Regions from separate parts of the Peribacillus frigoritolerans genome, predicted to be linked through region 2. Evidence: riboswitches for the same ligand, from Rfam matches in the RefSeq annotation. Region 2 holds a riboswitch; the other holds the start of a gene.
What was found. A riboswitch is a leader RNA that binds a small molecule or an ion and turns the genes downstream of it on or off. The one in region 2 is predicted to bind preQ1.

Region 1: linked by a shared signal. The riboswitch ahead of queF (preQ(1) synthase) and the one ahead of queC (7-cyano-7-deazaguanine synthase QueC) in region 2 are both predicted to bind preQ1.

What each region holds. Positions count from the first base shown of each region.
Region 1 covers NZ_CP158190.1:558,201-563,977, forward strand. Annotated here, with positions in the region: gene qoxB (cytochrome aa3 quinol oxidase subunit I) at 1-408, shown strand, start outside; gene qoxC (cytochrome aa3 quinol oxidase subunit III) at 408-1,004, shown strand; gene qoxD (cytochrome aa3 quinol oxidase subunit IV) at 1,006-1,290, shown strand; gene ABOA58_RS02735 (YfmQ family protein) at 1,567-2,016, shown strand; gene ABOA58_RS02740 (BA3454 family stress response protein) at 2,461-2,718, opposite strand; gene ABOA58_RS02745 (EamA family transporter) at 2,852-3,688, opposite strand; PreQ1 riboswitch class I at 3,842-3,887, shown strand; gene queF (preQ(1) synthase) at 3,992-4,492, shown strand; gene ABOA58_RS02755 (aspartate kinase) at 4,697-5,777, shown strand, end outside.
Region 2 covers NZ_CP158190.1:4,231,092-4,236,868, forward strand. Annotated here, with positions in the region: gene ABOA58_RS20710 (TetR/AcrR family transcriptional regulator) at 1-516, shown strand, start outside; gene ABOA58_RS20715 (DUF4260 domain-containing protein) at 568-915, shown strand; gene queE (7-carboxy-7-deazaguanine synthase QueE) at 960-1,688, opposite strand; gene queD (6-carboxytetrahydropterin synthase QueD) at 1,681-2,151, opposite strand; gene queC (7-cyano-7-deazaguanine synthase QueC) at 2,151-2,816, opposite strand; PreQ1 riboswitch class I at 2,872-2,914, opposite strand; gene ABOA58_RS20735 (methyl-accepting chemotaxis protein) at 3,100-4,779, shown strand; gene ABOA58_RS20740 (hypothetical protein) at 5,220-5,435, shown strand.

The DNA.
Region 1 (5,777 bases), 1.9 Mb from region 2:
TATTGGAGCACTCGTTATGCGTCAAGAAATATTTCAAACGATCCATGGGATGCACGTTCACTAGAGTGGGCTACACATACACCAATTCCTGAATATAACTTTGCAATTGTGCCAACAGTTGATTCTACAGAAGCTTTCTGGGATTCAAAGAAAAAAGGCTTTAAGTTATTTGGCGGTAAAGTAGAAAAGATCCATATGCCAAATAACAGTGGTGTGCCGTTTATCATGAGCTGTATCTTCTTCGTTTGGGGCTTTGCGATGGTATTCAGCATGTGGATCATTGCAATCATTGCAACGATCGGTATCTTTGCTTGTATGATTCACCGTTCATTCGAAAAAGATCACGGACGTTATATCTCTGTTGAAGAGATCGAAGAAACTGAAAATAAATTGCGAGGTGCTAAGTAATGAAAATAGATAACTCGCTGCCACTAGAATATAGCACGGAAGAAAATCGCTTAAAGATTTTTGGATTCTGGATTTTCCTAGGAGCAGAAATAGCTCTTTTCGCTACACTGTTCGCCACTTATTTTGTATTGGTTGATGGAACTGGAAATGGTCCAACAGGGGAACATCTTTTTAAACTCCCAACCCTGATGTTCCAAACAATCTTTCTTTTAACAAGTAGTTTTACCATAGGTCTTGGAATCAATGCAATGAGACTTGGCAGACAGAAAGCAACGATTGGTTTCTTCATTATCACCCTTATTCTTGGTTTAGGCTTCTTGGGAGTCGAAATTTATGAATTCGTGGAGTATGTACATGAAGGAGCAACCATTCAAACAAGTGCTTTCTTATCTAGTTTGTTTACATTACTAGGTACGCATGGAGCTCACGTTACACTTGGTTTATTCTGGGGAACCTTCATCGTCATGCAGATCAAAAAGCGCGGTATGACTCCAGAAACAACAAACAAGGCTTTCATCTTTTCACTTTACTGGCATTTCTTGGACGTTGTCTGGATTTTCATCTTCAGTTTCGTCTATCTGAAAGGAATGATGTAATATGAAAGAATTATTCCCACGGGGCCAAGTTATGGGATTTGCGTTTTCTCTAGTCCTGACTTTGGTCGCACTATCAGTTATCATGTTTGATCTCTCACTGAAAATGGCCATGATCATCCTGCTTGTTACAGCTTTCATGCAAGCTGCACTGCAATTAGTTATGTTCATGCACGCAGGTGAGTCTGAAGATAAAGCATCGATTTACACAAACGTTTATTATGGATTGTTCGTTGCATTGGTTACAATTTTCGGTACAATGCTAACAATGATTTGGGGATATCAATAATCGATTCCGGAAAAGCTGGGCGTCTTGATGACGCCCAGTTTTTTTGTATTTTAATAAGTATAAATTTGTTAAGAAGGATGTGGATGAAATCTTTTGTTTAGTATAACCATTTCGGAACATTATATTTATTAAGGGGAAATTGCGTTTAAGTACAATGTTTTACCAAAGTAAAACGTTAATAGAACGGACACATCTTCTAAGAAAAACTGCCAGCCCTATTGATATAATAAGTTATATAAGAAAGAAATAATTTATAAATGTAGCGGAGATGATGAATTGACATTGCCGGTTTTGATTTTGACAATTATCTTAAGTTTGTTAAAAATATTGGTTTCCTGTCTTCCAACCGATGCTGTTAATTGGATTATCAGCAAATTTAAAATACACTCAGAAATTAGTGGCGGGAATGCGATCGTATCCTTTGACGGAAAACGTTTGGAAGGTGAAGAAAAAATTCAAGTTATTAATCATTTTAATAACGCCAGATTTTTGAAGAAAAATCATATATTCCCGGGTAACGAGCAATTATTTTTACATCCAGAGGACAGTGGGACTCCATTAGTCATTGATACTAAAAAAGGCAAAATTGATGTTAAGTTATTTGTGTACATTTACAATGACCACGTGGATGTAGTTAATCAATACAAGAAGAAACTCATTTCTTATAGTCTGTTTTCCGATAGCCTTCAAGAACGTTCCGTGCCATTAATAAGTAACTTAGCTTAAAAGAACCAAAAATCAATTATTATCAAGTTTGTAGACAAAAGGGGTTCTATCTAAATTTTAAAGCAAAGTTGATTGGAACGGAGGGTACGAGACTCCTGCGGGAAAAGCGAGTCCAAGGGAGACCCCGCAGGCGCAAAGGTGCCGCGGAGGCTCCCGGACCGCCCGCGGAAAGCGAGTGCCTGGAGTGGAAATTAACGTTTAAATTGTCTACAGCTGAGACGGTCTTTAAAAGACCATTTCAATTGGATATTTTTTCATTATAAAAAATTCTAGTACACAAACTGACAACTTAATTTTAGTATCTTTTGAAAAAAACAATTAAAAGTGTATTTTTTAATAGGAGGGAATTGCTGCAAGAGGGTCTTTAATCGTGCATATGAAAAATATTTTGGATATTATTTAATGGTAATAAAAAAGCAGGTATCTATTACGATGCCTGCTTTTTTATGCTTTCCATTGCTTTTCAACTTGATGAAGGGCTTGTTGTAAAATTACTTCATGATCTGTACCCGGTTTAGTAAGGACGTTAGTTTGATAAGATTTTCCTTGGAAATCAACTGTTACTGTAACTTTTACCATTATGCATCTTTCCTTTCTTGATTCAGAATTAAATGAGGTGGTTGTACCTATTTCTTTTATACCCATGGCAGAAGAATAATCAAACATTTCAAAAGCAGTAAAATTGAAAGAATTAATATTCAAAATTATCTGATATTTTTATGGATGTGTCAACATTTTTTTTTTTTTTTTTTGACCTGCCCCATTTCCCGTTTAAATAGAAAATGACCTGGCTTGTACACATGACAGCCAGGTTGTTTTTGTAAACGAACTATATTCATATTTTAGTTAAAATAATACCGATTAATGCTGCAAGAACACCGGCAATTTGATAGGTTTTTAGTTTTTCCTTGAATAAATAACATCCAGCGAATACGACAACTAAACAGTTCAGGCTGACGACAGGGAAAATGATGCTTGCAATCCCGGTGTTCAATGCAAAGAAATAACATCCATAGCCTATCATGCTTAAAAAACCTACTAAGGAACCGATTTTGACTTCCTTTAGCTTGATTTTTTCTTTTTTAAAGGCCAGAGCTGAAAGAAGATAAAGCATTCCGCCTCCATACATTGATACAAGGATATCAAGGGAGTTTAAATGAAGACGTGTTGATGTCGTCATTAGAATTCCGAGCACACCAAATGATAAGATGGAGAATAATGTGTGCATGATCCAAGGGACATATTGATGGTTACCTTTGGCGTTAGGTGTATACTGGATAACTAATGTAGCGAGAAACATGCAGACGATTCCACTCCACTGCAAGGAAGAAATATGTTCGTGAAAAATTAAAGCTGCACAGAGTATGGGGAATATTGCATTCGCTGCGATTAATGGTGATGTCAAGCTTGCCGGCCCTTTTTCAAAGGCGCTTGCCATCTGGATGTTACCATTAGCGTTCAGTACACCAATTGCTGCACCAAGCATGATGGACAGCCAGTTCAGCTGTAAACCATCCATAAATACTCCATAAATAATGGACAAAATAAAAGCTGAAAAATAAAAGAAAAATTGGATATGTATCTTGGAATATCCTTTTCCGCTGCTCCATTTGAAAATGCTGTTATTGATTCCGAAACATAAGCTTGTGATGAGTGCTGCAAAAATCCACATGTGTATATTCTCTTCTTTCTTATAGGTTGAACTGCTTTTTCCATTTTAAACTGAATATATAAAGGAATCAAACCCAATTTAAGAGAGTTGCATTGACAGATTGACTATTTTTTTTTATATTTACTAAGACAATTTTAAAATATTTCCCGATAAACGGGAGAGGTTCATAGCATCACCCTCTTAAAAAAACTATGGCTTTGATATTTTTCGCGAATCAACCATATCTTTGAGGAGATATGGTTTTTGTTATATAGAGGCCCATTTTATGAATCTCCCTGAAACGTGGGATTAGGAGGACTTTTCATGTCTGGAAGAAAAGAAGAAGAATTAAAAAAAGATATTACACTGCTTGGGAATCAAGGAACAAAATATACATTTGACTATGCGCCTGAAATCCTTGAGTCATTCGATAACAAGCATCCGAACCGGGATTATTTCGTCAAATTCAATTGCCCGGAATTCACTAGCTTATGTCCGATAACGGGCCAGCCGGACTTTGCTACCATTTACATCAGCTATATTCCCAGTGTGAAAATGGTGGAAAGCAAGTCTTTGAAACTTTATTTATTCAGCTTCCGCAATCACGGTGATTTCCATGAAGACTGCATGAACATCATCATGAATGATTTAATCGAATTGATGGATCCTAAATATATTGAAGTCTGGGGCAAGTTCACGCCTAGGGGCGGAATTTCCATCGACCCTTACACGAATTATGGGAAACCAGGTACTAAGTATGAGGAAATGGCGAATTACCGCTTGATGAACCATGACTTATATCCGGAAACTGTGGATAATCGCTAAAGAATAGGAGAGACAATGGGCATATGCCCGTTGTCTTTTTCCTTGTTTTTAGCCATTCTTTATCAGTCGTCCTGATGATTTGTCCTTTTTAAAAATACAAGTGTCCTCCTATAATGGAATTTCCACTTGATTGTTTCGAGAAAAAGCGTAATAATAGGGAGAGTTGATTTTGACAGAATATTTACGAAAATAGGGGATGTCGAGATGAAAGTTGCAAAGTTTGGTGGAAGTTCACTTGCGTCAGGTGAACAGTTGAGGAAGGTATTCGAAATTGTTGTTTCTGATCCAGAGAGGAAGATTGTGGTCGTTTCGGCTCCAGGAAAACGCAATTCCGATGATATAAAGGTGACGGATTTATTGATTGAAGCTGCGGAACAGCAGCTGCGCGGGGATAACGGAGAGCATTTGATAGAAGATGTTGTATCCCGCTATGCGAGCATTGCTGAAGAGCTGGATATATCCGAGAGTGTCATCACTGGGATTCATGAGAATTTAATGGCACTGCTGCATGCAGACCAAACTAACCCGAAGCGCTATCTGGATGCCTTGAAGGCCAGCGGCGAGGATAATAATGCGAAGCTGGTCGCAGGTTATTTTCAAAGCCGTGGTGTAGAGGCACAGTATATCAATCCAAAGAAGGCCGGCTTGATCGTAACGGATGAAGGTGGATTCACCAAGGTGCTGCCAGAGTCTTATGATCGGTTATATGCTCTGCGTGATGAGCCAGGAATCGTTGTATTCCCAGGGTTCTTTGGATATACGTTAGATGGTGATGTGTTAACCTTCTCAAGAAGCGGTTCAGATATTACTGGTTCGATTCTTGCGAATGGGGTCAAAGCTGATTTGTATGAGAACTTTACGGACGTGGATGCCGTTTATGCGGTGAATCCAAATGTGGTTTCCAATCCGAAGGGAATTCGGGAACTAACCTATCGTGAGATGCGTGAGCTTTCTTATGCAGGTTTCTCGGTATTTCATGATGAGGCGCTGATTCCTGCATTCCGTGCGGGAATACCTGTCCATATCCAGAATACGAACAATCCGGCGGCACAAGGGACCCGCATTGTGAATACACGGGATAATACGAACGGGCCCGTTATTGGGATTGCAAGTGATAAAGGATTTTGCAGTATTTACATTAGCAAATATTTGATGAACCGGGAAGTTGGTTTTGGCCGGAAACTGCTGCACATCCTCGAAGATTATGGAGTTTCATATGAGCATATTCCATCAGGCATCGATGATGTGACGCTTATTCTAAGGCAGGACCAGATGAAAGGTGAAG
Region 2 (5,777 bases):
GAAGCTAGAAACCTTTTCGCAACGTTAGGGTATTCGAATGTCTCAATGAGGCAATTGGCTAAATCATTGGATTGCAGCCATGGAGCCATTTATTATCATTTTAAAAATAAGGCGGAAATATTTTACAGTTTGGTAAAAACGGATTTTTCCGTTTTAAATAATTTAATCGATGATATCATCATGTCGGAAAATGACCCTTCTATAAAAATGGAAAAGATTTTATTGTGCTTCTTGGAGTTCGGTTTAACCCAACAGAATCATTATTCCGTCATGTTTTTATCGAAGGAAAAAGAAATTCAGCAGTTACTCCAATTTGATTCTAATAAAACATACGAAAAGCTAATCCAGTCCCTGACGGACCTAACGGACAACAAGCTAAATCCTGCATCCATTTGGTCGATTTTTCTTTCTCTTCACGGATTCATAACTTTTTATATTAATTCTGAACTATCATATCAAGATGTAAAAGGTTTAGCTTATTTTCATGTAAAAAATATCATCAGGAACATCATATAATTTTTTTGAATATTATTGACCATTGGTCAAATAAACTTTGGAGGTTTTAATATGGTAAAGAAATACCTTCATATTGAAGGGCTCATGGTCTTTTTAGCGGTGATTTACATCTATTCGTTATATGAATTCAGCTGGTGGATTTTCCTTCTATTGATTTTATCGCCTGATGTTTCCATGCTGGCCTATCTGATCAATGATCGGATTGGAGCAAGGGTTTATAACTTATTTCATACTTATATCCTGTCCATCTTCACGATTTTGCTATCCATTTTCCTAAAGTCGGATGCATTGATGCTGATTGGTTTAATTTGGACAGCGCATATAGGAATGGATCGCTTATTTGGATATGGCCTTAAATACACATCATCCTTCAAAGCTACACATATGCAAAGGTTGTAATAAGCTTAAAAGGCAGTGTGATTAAACATCACACTGCCTTTACTTTACACGCCCCGCTTGTTTCCCCATATATAGGTATGCAGCTGGGGCAGGACTTTCACATCATTCAATTCATCATCTACTATCACTTTATCAATTAACTCTTCGTACTTCTTCAATAGGCCGCTGATCAATTGACGATCATCCGCCGTCCGGCTGTCGTCATTGCCGACCTGCAGATAAAAAGGAATATCCGGGTAACGCCCATGTACATGTTTGGCATATTGATAATCTTCCTCGTTAAAGACGACGATCTTCAATGAGACATGGTTTTCAGGATTTCGATTGGCAAGGTTCGAGATGATTTGGTCGAGCACCGTAAAGTCCGTGTTCATTCCAGAGCTCGGCGGCTTAGGTGAAATAGTCAGTTCATCAATATCGAGAAACCAATCCTGCCATCTGCTCCCTTGGGTTTCGACACCTATTTTCATTTTATTTTCATGTAAGATCGCTATCAAGCCGTTTAGGTTTTTCAGCAGAGCCGGGTTTCCTCCTGATATCGTCACGAAGGAAAAACCAGAACCCCCAATACGCTTCAGCTCATCCCATATTTCTCTAGCAGTCATCTGGACGGTATCTTCCTTACCGGTGCCATCCCAAGTAAATGCGGAATCACACCAGGCACACGAATAATCGCAGCCGGCCGTCCGAACGAACATGGTTTTTTGGCCAATGACCATTCCCTCTCCTTGGATGGTCGGCCCGAAGATTTCCATAACAGGGAGTTTACTCACTTTCCATCCACTCCCTTCTGGCTTCGGCATAGCTTGTCGGCGTTTCGTACAGTCGAACAAATTCGACTCTAGCACCCTCATATTCTTTTAATGAAAGGGATTCGGCCATTTTTTCATAAATCCAGACAACCATATTTTCAGCTGTTGTATTCATGAGCGGCAGGGTTTCATTCAAATAACGGTGATCCAGGTGGATTTCAATTTCATTTTTCCATATATCCTTGATGTCCCCAAAATCTATCATCAACCCTCGTGAATCTGTATACCCGCTTAATCCGAAAATGACCTTATACGTGTGGCCATGCAGGTTCTTGCATTTCCCTTCATAATCATGCAGATGGTGTGCCGCATCAAAGGTGAATTCCTTACTCACGAGAACCCTCTTGTTTGTATACTTCAATTGGCTGCGCTGAATATCTTCATCTATTTTTTGGAGTTTATCCACTATCGTAAAACCGTACATCATGAAAGCACCTTCCGTCTGCTTACATAGTCATCCAGTCCTTTTTTCCGCAGATTACATGCCGGACAATCTCCACAGCCGTCGGAGATGATTCCGTTATAGCAAGTCAGGGTCTTTTCGCGGACAAAGTCGAACGCGCCTAGCTGATCCGCTAGCTCCCATGTTTCCTCTTTATTAAGCCACATTAGCGGCGTATCAATCACGAATGACTGGTCCATCGACAAGTTCAAGGTCACATTCAATGATTTAATGAATACATCGCGGCAGTCCGGATATCCGCTGAAATCCGTTTCACAGACACCGGTGACAATATGTTTAGCGCCAATCTGACTCGCCAGCACTCCGGCAAACGAAAGGAACAGCAAATTCCTCCCTGGTACGAACGTCGACGGCAATTCCCCTTCTTCTCCGTCCGTCACCGCAATATCACTTCTCGTCAGCGCATTTGGTGCCAGTTGGTTCAGCAGCGACATGTCAAGGATATGATGGTTCACGCCCAATTCCTTGGCAATGTTTTGAGCACATTCGATTTCCAAGCTATGCCGCTGATTATAATCGAACGTCACCGCTTCCACTTCCTCAAATCTCTCCATCGCCCAGAACAGGCACGTCGTACTGTCCTGACCTCCACTAAACACAACCACTGCCTTTTCTTTCTTCTTCATTTCTATAAAACTCCTTTTTACGGAAAAAAACAGCACCCTAAGAATAGAGCACTGTTTCTCCTTAGTTTTTTTGAGAGGGTAGCTAGAACCTCTTCCGCCTTAACGCGGAATATTATATTTTTCCAAGTCAATAGTAACTTGAAAACGATAAGAAATCAAGATGTTTATATTAAGAGAACATTAGACCTGATGGAAAATTTGGTTAACTTTTCATTGCTTAAATATCCTTTTATTTATCCGATAAAACAGTGTGAATAAAATATCGATAAAGGGGTCCAATAATTTGAAAAGCATTAAAGCAAAGGTATTGGTGGCATTTTCACTCATCATATCTTTATGTGTCATCTTAGGAGCATTCAACATTTATAGCAGCAACAAGTCACTGGTTTATTCCCAGGATATCATCGAAAAGGAACTTCCGCTTCTTATCCAAGACGAAAAGCTCCTATACAATCTAGCACAAAGAACCGCATACGCCCGGGCCTATATTCTTTATGGTGACGAGAGTTATAAAGAAGGGTTCTTACAATATACTGAAGAAAGCCAGGTCATCCAGGAGGAACTCCTAGCCTTAAGCGATTCTGATAAAGCGAAGGAATTGATCGAGAAAAGCGTGGATTGGAGGACGATGATTGTAGATCGGGTATTTACACAATATGAAAAAGGAAATGAAGAACGCGCTAAAGAGATACTCAAAAATGAAGTGGCGCCAATCAGCAATGAAGTAATGGAGGGTTTCAAGGAGCTTGCTTCGGAACGCGAGGAATTGATTGTCGCTTCTGGTGAAACCGTCATCGCCAGCGGGAAATCGGTTAAGACGACAAGTATCATCATATCCATTGCGGCAGTCCTTATTGGCCTTGTCCTTGCGGTTGTTACAGCCAACCTCATTACCACCCCCCTCCTTAAAATCAGGGATAGGATGAAAATGGTGGCTGCAGGAGAGCTGAATCATGAGCCCCTGGAGCAAAAGTCAAATGATGAAATGGGCGAACTAACGGTATCCGCCAATCAAATGCAGAAAGACCTTCGTGATACTATCGAAAAAATGCTCAGTGTTTCGCAATCCGTTTCCAACAAAAGTGAAGATCTGACTCAATCAGCAAATGAAGTGCAGCAGGGCAGCAAACAGATAGCGACTACGATGTATGAACTTTCGGAAGGTTCGGAGTCACAAGCCAACCGGGCATCTGAAATGGTTCGCATCATGGATGATTTCACCGGCAGGATTAAGCTTGCCCACCTAGAAGGGGTGGATGTAGCTAACAGTTCAACCGAAATCCTTTCCTTGACCAAGGAGGGCACCACTTTAATGCGCAGTTCGGTCCAACAGATGCAAAGTATTGATGGGATTGTCAAAAATGCCGTAGAGCAAGTGAAAGGGCTCGATTCTCAATCACAGCAAATTTCGCAGCTTGTGCAGGTCATCAAGGATATATCCAATCAAACCAATCTATTGGCGCTGAATGCAGCCATAGAAGCTGCTCGTGCTGGTGAACATGGCAGGGGCTTTGCCATCGTCGCCGATGAAGTGCGGAAACTCGCTGAAGAGGTCACACACTCCGTTGGGGATATCACCAATATTGTCTCCGCCATTCAAACAGGTTCAAAAACGGTCGTCCACTCCCTGGAAGATGGTTACACACAAGTGGATGAAGGCACAAAACAAATTACGCTCACAGGCCGAACCTTTGAAACAATTAATCATTCTGTCGGGAATATGGAAATGAAAATACAGCATATAACAGACGAATTGAACTATATCTCCACAAATAGCCAAAAAATCAATCAGGCTATCGAAGATATCGCAGCCGTTTCTGAAGAGTCCGCGGCAGGAATCGAACAAGTCTCCGCCTCCGCTCAGCAATCCAGCTCTTCGATGGATGAAATCACGAATCATGCCAGTGAAATTGCATCCTCGGCAGAACTGCTCACTGAACAGGTTAAGAAGTTCCAATTATGACACTAGCAATTTCCCGAATGCGGGAAATTGCTTTTTCCCTTCCATTCTAATGTTGTTTCATTTTCGTTTATTCGGGGAATAATAACTATACACAATAATAAACCATTAAAAAACAAATCTATCAGAAGCGGCTGGAAGTGGATATTTCCCTTTGTTTTCAGAATATTTAGTGTATAATTGATTAAAGGAATATTTTAACTTAAATAATCATTGCTTCCAATACCTGCTACTGCAAATCCCGAAATTTCCTTTCAACACCATGCACGGGCACTTATACTCAGTAAGGATCCATTGCATGCTTTCTCTTGAATCAAACCATTCACAACTTTATTCTCAAAAAAACACGATTTCCATTCCAAATTTGTAAAAAAAGGTTAAAATCAACTAATGATATGTTACTATTAAACCAAGACCTTTTAACCCCATAAGGAGGAATTCATATGAAACGTTTTTTCAAATTCATCGCAGATTTTAACGAAAGAAAAGCACTGGAACGGGAAACCGAAGAGTTCTTTCGCAAAGAATACGAAAATTATATGAAGATGAATCCTGACAATCAAGGAAAAAGAAGGAGATTAGCTCCTAGACTTTATGTGATTGATGGCGGTAAAAAGGGCTCCAACCTTGAGATTTCTGACAGAAAGAAATCCAGTTAATCTGATTCCTTCCATAATAAGCTACGCATGCTGTAGCTCAAGACCCACAAACGTTAAATCTCCAGGATGAACGGAGATCCGTGACCATTCCATTCATTTACAATATATAAGCCGAAAGCTCAGAAATACTTCTGAGCTTTTTTTATTTTTCATTCTTCTATAAACACTATATCTATAGAAGAAACTAGGTATTTTTTTTAAAAAATGGGTTAACTTTAGTTTATTTCATGTTTTAGGTAAAAGTTCAATTATAGGCCCATGGGTATTTCCGAAGAGAAAACCGAAAAACATTAAAAAAAAGAGATGTGTGCTTTTACTCATCTTTATCCATATTCAAAAGAG